Linked DNA regions of Frankia casuarinae. The protein of the gene in region 2 interacts with the protein of the main gene of each other region in a pairwise test. Links are inferred from orthologs where the notes say so. Each region holds a gene or a part of one and is shown on either strand. Other genes may lie near its edges. The genes, in order: lpdA and pcrA.

Region 1 (6,220 bases), 3.0 Mb from region 2 along the record:
CGCGGAGAACATGCCCTCGGGCGACGCGATCCGCCCCTCCGACGTTCTCACCCTGCGCGGCGGCACCCGGGTGGAGGTGCTCAACACCGACGCCGAGGGCCGGCTGGTGCTCGCCGACGCCCTCGTCCGCGCCAACGAGGAGTCACCGGACCTGATCGTGGACGTGGCCACCCTGACCGGCGCACAGATCGTCGCCCTCGGCCACCGGACGAGCGGACTGATGGGTCGTGCGGCCGCGGTGGACGCGGTCGCGTCGGCGGCGGCCGCCGCCGACGAGAGCGTCTGGCCGATGCCCCTTCCGCCCGATCTGCGCAAGGGACTGGACTCGACGGTGGCCGACATCGCCAACGTGCCACCGGGAGGCAACCGAGACGGCGGCATGCTGGTCGCCGCGCACTTCCTCGCCTCGTTCGTCCCCGAGAAGGTGTCCTGGGCGCACATCGACATCGCCGGTCCCTCCTGGAACGGTGGAGAGCCCTACGGCCACACCCCCAAGGGAGGCACCGGCATGATCGTACGCACGCTCGTCCAGCTGGCGCAGGACCGCGCGACGACGACGGCCTCCCCCGGTTCGGCCACCGGTTCCCCGGCTGAGTCCCCGGCCGAGGGCTGACCTGCGGGGGAAGGTAGGTACACAATGGTTGCTGGCGCCTCGCGCAATGCAGCACAGTCACGCCCATCCGAGCGGCAGTGGGCTCACGACGTGAAAGACTGGCATCCGGTTGCCGTGGCTAGGCGAGCCGTGGCCTGACGCTCCTGCTTCGGCTGCCGCGCTCAGCGGTGGGAACGCCGTCGGGGGCGGCGGCCAACCGCGTCACCGGCTTTGTCACTCGACGTAGCAGACGCTACTAGTAACGCTCTCGGCACCACCGGCAAGACCACAGGATTCAACGAGAAGGGACCCCTGGCGTGGCGAATTCAGCGGCCGGTCCCGTCGACCTGGTCATCCTCGGTGGCGGCAGCGGCGGATACGCCGCCGCGCTGCGCGCCGCGGAACTCGACCTGAGCGTCGTTCTGATCGAGAAGGACAAGCTCGGCGGCACCTGCCTGCACCGAGGTTGCATCCCGACCAAGGCGCTGCTGCATTCGGCGGAGATCGTTGACAACATCAACGAAAGCGAGGCCTTCGGGGTTCGCTCGACCCTCGACGGCATCGACATGGCCGCGGTCAACTCCTACAAGGACTCGGTCATCGCCGGGCTCTTCAAGGGGTTGACCGGCCTGATCAAGTCCCGGGGGATCGAGGTCGTCGAGGGATTCGGCCGGCTGGTCTCCCCGACCGCCGTGGCCGTCGGCGACCGGGTCATCGAGGGTCGGCACGTCCTGCTCGCGACCGGTTCCTATTCCAAGACCCTGCCCGGCCTGGACATCGACCACGACAAGGTCATCACCAGCGATGACGCCCTGACCCTCGACCATGTGCCGGCCTCCGCGGTGGTACTGGGCGCCGGGGCCATCGGATGCGAGTTCGCCTCCGTCTGGCGGTCCTACGGGGCCGAGGTGACCATCGTCGAGGCGCTGCCGCACCTCGTCCCGCTCGAGGACGAGTCCAGCTCCAAGCTGCTGGAGCGTGCCTTCCGCAAGCGCGGCATCAAGCAGCATCTCGGCGCGCGGTTCTCCGGGGTGAAGTCCACCGACCAGGGCGTGACGGTGTCCCTCGAGAACGGGACCACCATCGAGGCCGAACTGCTGCTCGTCGCGGTCGGTCGTGGACCGGTCTCGGAAGGTCTCGGCTACGAGGAGGTCGGCATCGCGACCGACCGCGGCTATGTGCTGGTCGACCGTCAGCTACGCACGAACATTCCGACCGTGTCCGCGCTGGGCGACCTGCGGCCCGGGCTCCAGCTCGCCCACGTCGGCTTCGCCGAGGGCATCTTCGTCGCCGAGCAGCTTGCCGGGCTGGGCCCGGTGCCGGTCGACTACGACAACGTTCCGCGGGTCACCTACTCCCACCCGGAGGTGGCCTCGGTCGGCCTGACCGCCGCGGTCGCCAGGGAGCGGTACGGCGAGATCAAGACGGTCACCTACAACCTGGCGGGCAACGGCAAGTCCCAGATCCTCAGGACCTCCGGTGCGGTCACTGTGATCGCGGTCCCCGATGGTCCGGTGGTGGGCGTGCACATGGTCGGCGACCGGGTCGGCGAGCTCATCGCCGAGGCTCAGCTCATCACCAACTGGGAGGCGTTCCCCGCCGAGGTCGCCCAGCTCATCCACCCGCATCCCACGCTGTCCGAGGCTCTCGGCGAGGCGCATCTGGCGCTGGCCGGCAAGCCCCTTCACGTCCACGGTTAGCGGGCACCGCCCTGGATCGTGCCTGCCCGTGCCACCCCCGCGGCCCGATCCGCCCAGGATTCAGGCCACGCCAAGCATGAGCGCCTCCGGCCGGCCGCCCGCGCGGTGCAGATGCCGGACGCGACAAAGGAGTCGTTCCAGCATGTCTGTATCTGTCACAATGCCCCGGCTCGGGGAGAGTGTCTCCGAGGGAACCGTCACGCGGTGGCTGAAGCAGGAGGGTGAACGCGTCGAGGCCGACGAGCCACTGCTCGAAGTCAGCACCGACAAGGTCGACACCGAGATCCCCGCCCCCGCCTCCGGTGTCGTCAGCTCGATCAAGGTCGCCGAGGATGAGACCGTCGAGGTCGGCGTCGAGCTCGCGGTGATCGACGACGGGTCCGCGGGTGGCGGCACCGCACCGGCGCAGGCCACGCAGGCGCCCGCCGCGCCGGAGCCGGAACCCGAACCGGCGCCGGAACCCGTGAAGCCGGCTGCCGCGGCACCGCCGCCTCCGCCCACTCCGACGCCCGCACCCGCGCCGACGCCCGCACCCGCGCCGACGCCCGCACCCGCGCCGACGCCCGCGCCGGCACCGGCGTTCGCTCGTCAGCCGGAGCTCACCCCGGTCCCGGCCCAGACCCCGGCCGCCGCCAACGGGAACGGCGGCGGCATCGGTCGCTACGTCACCCCGCTGGTGCGCAAGATGGCCGCCGAGCTCGGCGTGGACCTGGGAACCGTGGCGGGAACCGGGCCGGGTGGACGCGTCACCAAGCAGGACATCCAGGACGCCGCGCGGCCGCGGGACGCGGCTCCCGCGGCGCAGGAGACTCCCGCGACCCCCCCCACAGCCCCGACAGCCCCAGCCGTGGCGCCGACCGTGGCGCCGACCGGCGCTGCCCCCGTCCGCGGCCAGACCGAGAAGCTCTCCCGCCTGCGGGCGTTGGTCGCTCGCCGCATGGTCGAGTCGCTGCAGATCAGCGCGCAGCTCACCACCGTGGTGGAGGCCGACGTCACCCGGATCGCGCGGCTGCGGGACCGGGCGAAGAGCGGCTTCCAGGCTCGGGAGGGCATCAAGCTGTCATTCCTGCCGTTCTTCGCCTTGGCGACCTGTGCGGCGCTGCGTGAGTTCCCGCAGCTCAACTCCAGCATCGACGTCGAGGCGGGCACGGTCACCTACCACGGAGAGGAGAACCTCGGCATCGCCGTGGACTCCGAGCGTGGTCTGGTCGTGCCCGTCATCCACAACGCCGGCGATCTCAACCTCATCGGGCTGGCCCGCAAGATCGACGACCTGGCGAGCCGCACCCGGGCCAACCGAATCTCGCCCGACGAGCTCGGCGGCGGCACCTTCACCCTGACGAACACCGGCAGTCGAGGCGCCCTGTTCGACACGCCGATCATCAACCAGCCGCAGGTGGGCATCCTCGGCACCGGCATCGTGACGAAGAAGCCGGCCGTCGTCGACGATCCGGAGCTGGGCGAGATCATCGCGGTTCGTTCGACGGTGTACCTGTCCCTCACCTACGACCACCGCATCGTCGACGGTGCCGACGCGGCTCGCTTCCTGGCCTTCACCAAGCACCGGCTGGAAAACGGAGCCTTCGAAGCCGAACTCGGCCTGTAGCCCGGTCACGGCCGGCTGACCGTCCGGTCAGCCGGCCGTGACCGGGACGTTCTCCGAGACCCGCCAACCGGAGCCGGTACGGATCAGGGTGAGGTCACGCCGTTCCGGCGACTTCGCCGCCTGATGCGCCAGCACCTTCCCCCCGGCGTCGAGGAAGTCGTAGGCGTTCAGGCGTTGGGTGACCCGCAGCACGGTGCGGTCCGGTTCCTCGACCCGGACCTTGAGATCGAGGATGTCGCTGCGCAGTGCCGAGGCATGCGCCCCCCTCGCGACCACCTGCCTCATCAGCGCGATATCCGAAGCGTGCAACTCACTACCCGCGGCATCAGACTCCGTCAGGAGGCTCTCGTCAGCCCGCTCGAACGCACGGCTGCGCGCGGTGTTCAACTCGGCGAGTACCGAACGCCAGACCTGCTCGGGCGACTGATTGGCGACCGGCGACGCCGTCGGTCCCCGCCCGGCCGCGGAGGCTGCACCGGTTGGTGGCACGGACGTCCCGGCCGCGCCGGGTGCATCGTCCTTCTCCGGGCTGGCCAGCAGCAACGCGACGGCCGCCACGACCACCAGCAGGCCCAGCCCGGCGGTCACCGGGAACAGCAAGCGCTGGCGGCGGGCTCCCACCCGACGCGGTCGGCGCGCGGAGGTCGGCCGGGTGCTCCGGCCCGGGGAGCCGAGGCCCCCCGGGGGCCTCGCGGGACCCGGGGAGCCCGAGGCGGTCGTGTGCCCGCGCGGACCTCGCTGCGTCCCCTGGCCGCTTCCGGTGGATCCGCCGGAACGCGGTGACCGCGGCCCCGGAGCAGCCGCACCCGGGGTGGCCGACCCCTTGCCCCCGGAGCCCCGACCGCCACCGCGGGCGGCCTTCCGAGGGTTGGTCGTCGCACGGGTCGATCGTCGGGGCGGTGGCGGCAACGAGTCGAGCAGCTCCGCGGCGTTGACGGCCGTCGCTCCGGTGATGGCCCGGTCGGGCGGGGCCGGATCGTCGGGCGGGTCCACCCAGGGGATCGCCGGCAGGGTGTCGGTCGGCGAGGGACCGCGCCGCGCCGCGCCACCCGGCTCGCCGCCGCCCACCTCGCCGCCGCCCGCCAGGCGGACCGGGAGCGGAGTCGCGCTGCGGGCCAGCGACGCGGCGAGTTCCAGGGCGCTCGGTCGCCGACGCGGGTCGTCGATCATGGCGGTCGCCACCGCCACCGCCACCGCGGCCGCGTCTGGCCCGGTGGCCTCACGCATCGCCCCGAGCAGCAGAGTGGCCAGGTCATGGACGTCCGCGGACGCGGCCTCGGGTGGAATCGGATCCGGTCTGGCGGCGTCGGCCAGCGCCGCGACCCCGAGCCCGATCAGAACCGGACGACCGTTCGGCTCCAACAGGATGTCCGCACGCTCGAGCCGGCCATGCACGACGCCGACGGCGTGCGCGGCGGCCAGGGCCTGCGCGATCGGCAGACCGATCGTGACGACCTCACCGGGGTCCAGGTCCCCGCGGGCGGCGAGCAGCCGCGCGAGGCTGACACCGCCGACGACCGGCTCGGTGATCAACGCCAGGCCCTCCGCGGTCGGCAACACCGCCACGACCGGCACCAGATGGGGATGCTCCAGGTCCACGAGGGCCCGGGCCGCGATGACCGCCGCGGAACGCAGCACCGGGTCCGGCGCCAACCGCACCCGCCGCACCACGCACTCGATTCCGGACTGGTCGAACTGACCCGACCAGAGCTCTCCAGAGCCGGCGTCCCGCAGGCGGGAACGCATGCTCACCCCCGGGACCTCGGGTACGCCGCCGACGCGCCGGGCCGGCCTGTCCGCGGAATCGTCGGTGAAGGTCACAAGAAGCGACGCTAGGCTCAAACCGGTCCGGTCTGCCTACCTCTTCGTCCGGTTGTGGATAACTTTTTACGATCCACCGCGGGGTATGCGATCGACGACCGTCACATGCGACAGCCTTCAGAGAGCGACGAACCCGTGCAGATCCTCGCCACCAGCGGTGGCTTCCTTCCGGACGGCCGCTACGGAGCCAAGGTCGGTCCCATCCTCCATCACGCCATCAGTCTGTCCGCGGCGGGCGCACGGCCCCGGGTCTGCCTGCTGCAGACCGCCCTGGGCGACGACCAGGCCGCCTACGCCCGCGGGTACGCGGCGTTCAACCGCGACCGGCCCGACGTGCTGCTCTCCCATCTCACGCTGTTCCCGATGCCGAACATCGCCGACATCCGCGCCCATCTGCTGGCGCAGGACGTCGTCTGGGTCGGCGGGGGCAGCGTCGCCAACCTGCTCGCGGTCTGGGCCGTGCACGGGCTCGGTGAGATCTTCCGAGAGGCGTGGGAGGCG
Region 2 (6,476 bases):
GACGGTTGGCTTCGCCGGGCCTCGGGTGGTCGCGGCGGCCACCGGTGCCGCCCCGCCCCCGGGCAGCTACACCGCGGACTCGGCGTACGCCGCAGGGCTGGTTGACGCGGCGCCGGCGCCCGGTGCCATCCAGGTGTGGCTGCGGCGGGCCCTGACCGGCCTGGCGGATCCACCCGATCGGGAGAGCCGGGCCGGTCCAGGTACCCGGACCGGCCCGGGTGGCCAAACCACTCCGGGCAGATCGGGCGACCAGGCAGACAGAGGCGACCAGGCAGACGGATCGGACGGCGGCCCGTCACGAGCCGGCGACGGGACCACCCTCCCCGTCCCGCCCGACGATCCGGACACCCGAACCGGGTCCGACGGACCTGCGCCGGGAGCTGAACATGCCGCCGCGCGCTCCGGGTGGGCGCAGGTGCGGGCGGCCAGGGATGGCATCCGCCCGGACGGCATCGAGGTGCTGCGGACGCTGCTTCCCGACGGCGTCGACCTGGTCGGGCCGGATCCCCGGGTCGTGGCCGGTGTGGGGGTGCTCCTGGGCGACATCGCAGGGCCTGCGGGGGCTACGGGGCCTGCGGGGCGGGGAGGGCCGATGCGTGCGGTGGTCGTGGCTGTCGGGGCCCGTCGCGGCGACGCCCCGGGGCCGGCCGGGTACCGGTTGTTGGTCCGCGCCGCCCGGCTCGCGGGGAAGCTGGGGATCGGTCTCGTGACCCTGGTCGACACGCCCGGCGCGGCGAACGACGCGGACGCCGAGGCCGCGGGCATCGCGGCGGCGATCGGGGATGCGATGGCCGCGGTATTGGCCTGCCCCTCGCCGACGCTGTCGATCGTGTTGGGTGAGGGCGGCTCTGGCGGGGCTCTCGCCGCGGCGGTCACCGACGTCGTCGCCATGACCCCGGACAGTTACTTCACCGCGCTCTCCCCGGAGGGCACCGCCGTCACGCTTCGGATACCGGTCGAGCGGGCCGCAAACGTCTGCGGGCTACGGCCGACCGACCTGAACGCGCTGGGATTCGCCGATCGGCTCCTGTCCGCCACCACCGCAGCCGAGACGGCGCGCGACGCCGCATCGCTGCTCGCATCCCTGAGCCGGGGGGACCAGGACGATCGGCTGCGCCGACGGCAGGCTCGATGGTCGACAGGGCTACCTAACAGTCTGTAGCATCTTTCTCCGGTCTTTACTTGGCCACCGGGATATCTGCCGACCTGGGGGGCGAGCACCACGGCTGGCGGCACGGATGGTACGGCGAGGGAAGGCGAGCGGGCCATCGGCGAGTGGATACTGCCATCGTTGTCCGCGGCCACGGCCCGCCTGAGGCGGGCCGTGGCCGCGGACAACATCGCCGCTCCAGGGCGGTCGGTCCTCACCGGCCTGCGCACGACCCCGGTGAACGCCCGCGGGCTCGCCGTGGAAGCGGCCTGGATCGCCACCCACCTCGCCCTCTACCCGGCGAGTGCGCTGCGCCGGCAGCGCCCGCGCGAGCACGAGCCCTACTCGCTGAGCGCGCTCTCCCCGCTGCACCGCAGCCTGCTGGTCAACGCTCCCGACGCGGCAGGCACCCCGATCCTGCTGATCCACGGCCTGATCGACAACCGGTCCGTGTTCACCCGGTTGGGCCGGTCGCTACGCCGCCGCGGTTTCCGCCGGGTGCGCACGGTGGAGCTGCCGCTGCTCGTGCCGACGGTGCAGGAAGCGGCGCTCCGACTCGCCGCGTCCGTGCACGCCGCGATGACGGACAGCGGCAGGCAGCGCGTGCACATCGTCGCCCATTCACTCGGCGGGCTGGTGGCCCGCTACTACGTGCAGCAACTCGGGGGCGATCAGTACGTGGACACGCTGATCACTCTCGCGACGCCTCATTCCGGCACCCGTCTCGCCGGGCTCGTCCCCCGGTCGGTGCCGTACCGGCTCGTCACCCAGCTACGGCCGGGATCGGCGCTCCTACGCGAGCTCGCCGCACCCGCCCCCGGCTGCCGGACCCGGTTCGTCGCGATCGGCGCCGGGCTGGACAGCGTGGTGCGGCCCGCCGAGGCGGCGCTCGACCATCCCGATCTCGACATCGAAAATTACACCGTGCCGGGCCTCGGGCATCATTCCCTGGCGTTCAGCGGCAAGGTTGCCCACCTGGTCGCGAGCTGCCTCGCCGGGGCGGCGGACCGGCCGGGACTCTCGGGACCGTCAGAGCTTCTCGACGGGGGCGTACCGCAGGAGCAGGCGCTTCGTGCCGGTGTTCTCGCCGAAATCGATGGTCGCCTCCGCGGAGTCACCGACCCCGCCGGTGGCGACGACAACTCCGAGACCGAAACTGTCATGCGTCACCCGGTCGCCCTGACGCAACTCCAGGACGGCCCGAGCGGCCGGCCGCGCGCGACCCGAGAACGGCGAGTTCGGTAGCGGTTTACGCGCCGCCGGGGCGCCGGCGGCGCCCCGGCCGGTCGCGCCCGACCCAAACCCGCCAGACGAGCCCCAGGACGTCCCCGCGGGCGCTGGCGGGGGATCGGCCAGCCGGCGCCAGTCAACCAGCGTGTCCGGCACCTCGCCGAGGAAGCGCGACGGCGGGTTGTAGGCCGGTTGGCCCCAGGCGCTGCGCATCACCGCGCGGGTCAGGTAGAGCCGGATCCGGGCCCGGGTGACACCCACATAGGCGAGCCGACGCTCCTCCTCGAGCTGGGTGGGATCTCCCAGGGTCCGCAGGTGCGGGAAGACGCCGTCCTCGAGACCGGTAAGGAAGACGACGGGGAACTCGAGGCCCTTGGCGCTGTGCAGCGTCATGAGAGTGACCACACCATCGGAACCGTCGTCGGTCGGAACCTGGTCCGCGTCGGCGACGAGCGAGACCTGCTCGAGGAACTCCGCAAGCGTACCCTCGGGCAGCCGCCGGGCGAACTCCTGGACCACTCCGACCAGTTCCTGCAGGTTCTCCACCCGGCCCTGGGACTCGACGGTGTCCTCGGCGAGGAGTTCCGACAGGTAGCCGGTGCGTTCAAGCACCCCCTCGACCACGGCCACCGGGTTGTCGGCCGCTACGGCGCGTAGCTCGGCGAGCAGCGCGGTGAACTCGCGCACCGCCTTCGCCGAGCGCGCGGCGATCCCCGGCACCTCGTCGACACGCTCCAGTGCCTGCGCGAACCCGATCCGCTCGACATCAGCGAAGCCCGCCAGGGCCGCCTCGGCCCGCTCGCCGATCCCGCGCCGGGGCACGTTCAGGATGCGACGCAGGTTCACCGTGTCGCTAGGATTGGCGAGGACCCGCAGGTAGGCAAGGAGATCACGGATCTCCTTGCGCTCGTAGAACCGCACCCCGCCGACCACCCGGTAGGGCAGCCCGACCCGGACGAAGATCTCCTCGAACACCCGGCTCTGGGCGTTGGTCCGGTAGAACACCGCGACGTCGGCGGGCCGCGCGAGCTTCGCGTCCGAGAGCCGGTCGACCTCCTCGGCGACAAAGGCCGCCTCGTCGTGCTCGTTGTCGGCGGCGAATCCGACGATCTTCTCACCGTCACCGGCGTCCGACCACAGTCGCTTGGCCTTGCGCTGGTTGTTACGCGCGATCATCGCGTTCGCGGCGGAGAGGATGGTCTGGGTGGAGCGGTAGTTCTGTTCCAGCAGGATCACTGCGGCGTTCGGGAAATCCTCCTCGAACTCCACGATGTTGCGGATGTTCGCCCCACGGAAGGCGTAGATCGACTGGTCCGCGTCGCCAACCACGCACAGCTCCGCCGGTGGGACGGCGCCCGAGGCCCAGGTACCCGGCCCGGCTGCCGGCTCGGCCGGCTCCACCGGCGCGGACCCGCCACCGAAGTACGCCGGTTGGCCGACGAGTTCACGCACCAGGACGTACTGCGCGTGGTTCGTGTCCTGGTACTCGTCCACGAGCACATGTCGGAATCGGCGCCGGTAGTGCTCGGCGACGTCGGGGAACGACTGGAGGAGGTTCACCGTCATCATGATCAGATCGTCGAAATCAAGGGCGTTGGCCTGAGCCAGCCGCTGCTGATAAGCGGCGTAGACCTCGGCGACGGTCCGCTCGAGGTGGTTCGTGGCCCGGTCCCGTGCGGCCTCCCAGTCGATCAGTTCGTTCTTCAGGTTGCTGATCTGCGCCGCCAGACCTCGGGCGGGATGCCGTTTGGGATCAAGATCAAGGTCACGGGTGACCAAAGTGATCAAACGCTGCGCGTCGGCGGCGTCGTAGATGGAGAAGGTCGAGCCGAACCCGAGACGCTTCGCCTCGGACCTCAGGATGCGCACGCAGGCCGAGTGGAAGGTGCTCACCCACATCGCCCGCGCCCGGGGACCGACCAGCGCCGAGACCCGTTCGCGCATCTCGTTGGCAGCCTTGTTGGTGAACGTGATCGCCAGCATCTCCCCCGGCCGGACCCCCCGGGCCGCCAGCAGGTACGCGATACGGTGGGTCAGCACCCGCGTCTTGCCGGACCCCGCGCCCGCGACGACGAGCAGGGGTGCCCCGATGTGCACCACCGCCGCCCGCTGCTGCAGGTTGAGCCCGTCGAGCAGGCCCTCGGCATCCAGGCGTGGCGAGGAGAAGCCACCGGGCTCGTCCCCGCCCACCGGCGGCGCCAGCACCGCCGGGCCGAACAGGTCGTAGGGCACGTGCGCACCGCCGTGGACATCCGTCCCGACCGACCCGGCGATGCCGGATCCGCCGCCGTGGGAATCGCCGAAAAAGCCGCTCATGGGACTCCGATCGTACGTTCGACGTCGGGCAGGTCGGACCGCGGCATGCCCGGATCGCACCCAACGGCCCGGTCCGCGGTGTGGTCCGCGAGATGCACCGACGGCCCCACCCGGCCGCGGTCCTCGCGCGTCCATGCCACCGCATGACCATCACACGTCCACGCCCAGTGGTCGTCGACCCGCGTGCTGACCAGCCTATTGTCCGTCGTTCCCGCCCCGCCCCGCGCGCGAGGGCGGGTCGTCGATGGCCGTGGTCCGCGTCAACGCCCGGCCCACCGGCGGTCAGGCGGCCCCGCGGCCAAGCGGCCACGCCACGTGGCCACGCGGCCACGTAGTCACATAGTCGCGTAGTCACGTAGTCGCGTAGTCACGCGGTACTCGACGCGCTCGGCGGGATGGCCGCGAGCGCCTTCACCCTGCTGGCCACCCCCGGGTCGATGTTGCCACCCGACAGGATTGCCACCGTCGGGCCCTGCGCGAGATCACTTCGACGCAACAAGGCCGCGACCCCCGCGGCGCCGGCCGGTTCCACCTGGTGGCCGGCCCGGTGCAGCAACACCATCGCCTCCCAGAACGCCGCCTCATCGACCGTGACGATCTCGTCCACCAGGCGTGCGGCAAGGGCGAAGGTCAGGACCCCCGGAGCGTTCACCGCCATACCGTCGGCGATCGTGGTCGACGCCGGGACCACCCGTGACGAACGTGGCGCCGTCGGCTGTTCGGACGTCCGGCTGCCCGGAATCGTCCCGACTCCCCGCAGTGTTCCGGCACCGGGCGTCGTTCCGGCACCGGGCGTCGCAGCCCCACCGGGGGGCACCGTGAGCCGCCGGCCAGCCCGCAGCGACGCGGCAAACGCCGACGACAGCACGGACTGCACTCCGACCACTCGCACATCGGGGCGCCGGGACCGCACCGCCGCGGCCAGCCCGCCGATCAGCCCTCCGCCGCCCACCCCGACCAGAACGGTGCCGAGATCGGGCACCTGATCGAGCAACTCCAAGCCGATCGTGCCCTGCCCGGCCACTACCGTCGGGTCATCGAACGGGTGGACCAGCAGCCGGTCTCCCCGGGCGGCGAAGGTGGCGGCCGCAGCGAGCGCCGCTTCCACCCCCCCGGGTATCTTCTCGACCCGGGCGCCCCACCGGCGCGTCCGCGCCACTTTGACCGGATTGGCCCCTACCGGCACGAAGATGGTCGCCTCGACGCCGAAGGCCGCGGCCGCGAAGGCCACTCCCTGGGCGTGGTTACCGGCACTGGCCGCCACCACCCCCCGGGCCCGCGTCGCCGGATCCGCGGTGGCCACCCGGTGGTAGGCGCCCCGAAGCTTGAACGAACCGGTGTGCTGCTCGTGCTCACACTTGAGCCAGACGGGCGCACCGACCGCCGCCGACAGGCCGAGATCCCGCACGACCCTGGTCCGTCGTGCCACCCCGGCAAGGACGCGGGCCGCGGCGCGGATGTCCGACGCCCAGAGTTCGGCGTCCGGGGCTACCGATCGGTCGTCTGCGGCTGCTGCGGTCATGGAGCATCTCCCGGCGGCTGAGCGGCCACCTCACCATGACCGCGGCAATAAAAAAGCCCCCCGCCAGGACAAGGCGGAAGGGCGAGGCGCGGACCCGATGATCGGTCGCGCGCCTAGGTAATGGCCATCTCGTGCGGGGTCACATCATCCAGGGTGCTCCGGTCCCGCCCAGACGTCAAACGTGCCCGTCGGCGGGGGTCGTCCGACGGGCACGCGCTCCGATCCGGGATCGTCACTCCCACTCGATCGTGCCGGGAG

What was found.
Region 1: the proteins of pcrA (region 2) and lpdA interact in binary tests that used the Escherichia coli proteins (3 or more experiments, as listed by UniProt). The link is inferred for Frankia casuarinae from one-to-one orthologs.

Annotation. Positions count from the first base shown.
Region 1 is NC_007777.1:3,705,050-3,711,269, forward strand. What follows is about bases 213-3,100. They hold lpdA (dihydrolipoyl dehydrogenase), read left to right. Parts: upstream 213-909; coding sequence 910-2,292; downstream 2,293-3,100. Other genes in these bases: FRANCCI3_RS15750 (leucyl aminopeptidase), read left to right, coding at 213-613; sucB (2-oxoglutarate dehydrogenase, E2 component, dihydrolipoamide succinyltransferase), read left to right, coding at 2,435-3,100. Also shown: more of FRANCCI3_RS15750, read left to right, coding at 1-212; more of sucB, read left to right, coding at 3,101-3,898; FRANCCI3_RS15765 (protein kinase), read right to left, coding at 3,926-5,719; FRANCCI3_RS15770 (peptidase E), read left to right, coding at 5,855-6,220. UniProt on the Escherichia coli protein: Lipoamide dehydrogenase is a component of the glycine cleavage system as well as of the alpha-ketoacid dehydrogenase complexes.
Region 2 is NC_007777.1:735,773-742,248, reverse strand. Bases 1,939-5,082 are described here. They hold pcrA (DNA helicase PcrA), read right to left. Parts: upstream 4,697-5,082; coding sequence 2,180-4,696; downstream 1,939-2,179. Other genes in these bases: FRANCCI3_RS03245 (threonine ammonia-lyase), read right to left, coding at 5,064-5,082. Outside these bases: FRANCCI3_RS03260 (carboxyl transferase domain-containing protein), read left to right, coding at 1-1,162; more of FRANCCI3_RS03245, read right to left, coding at 5,083-6,218; guaA (glutamine-hydrolyzing GMP synthase), read right to left, coding at 6,451-6,476. UniProt on the Escherichia coli protein: A helicase with DNA-dependent ATPase activity. Unwinds DNA duplexes with 3'-5' polarity. Translocates on single-stranded DNA with 3'-5' polarity. Initiates unwinding more efficiently from a nicked substrate than double-stranded DNA.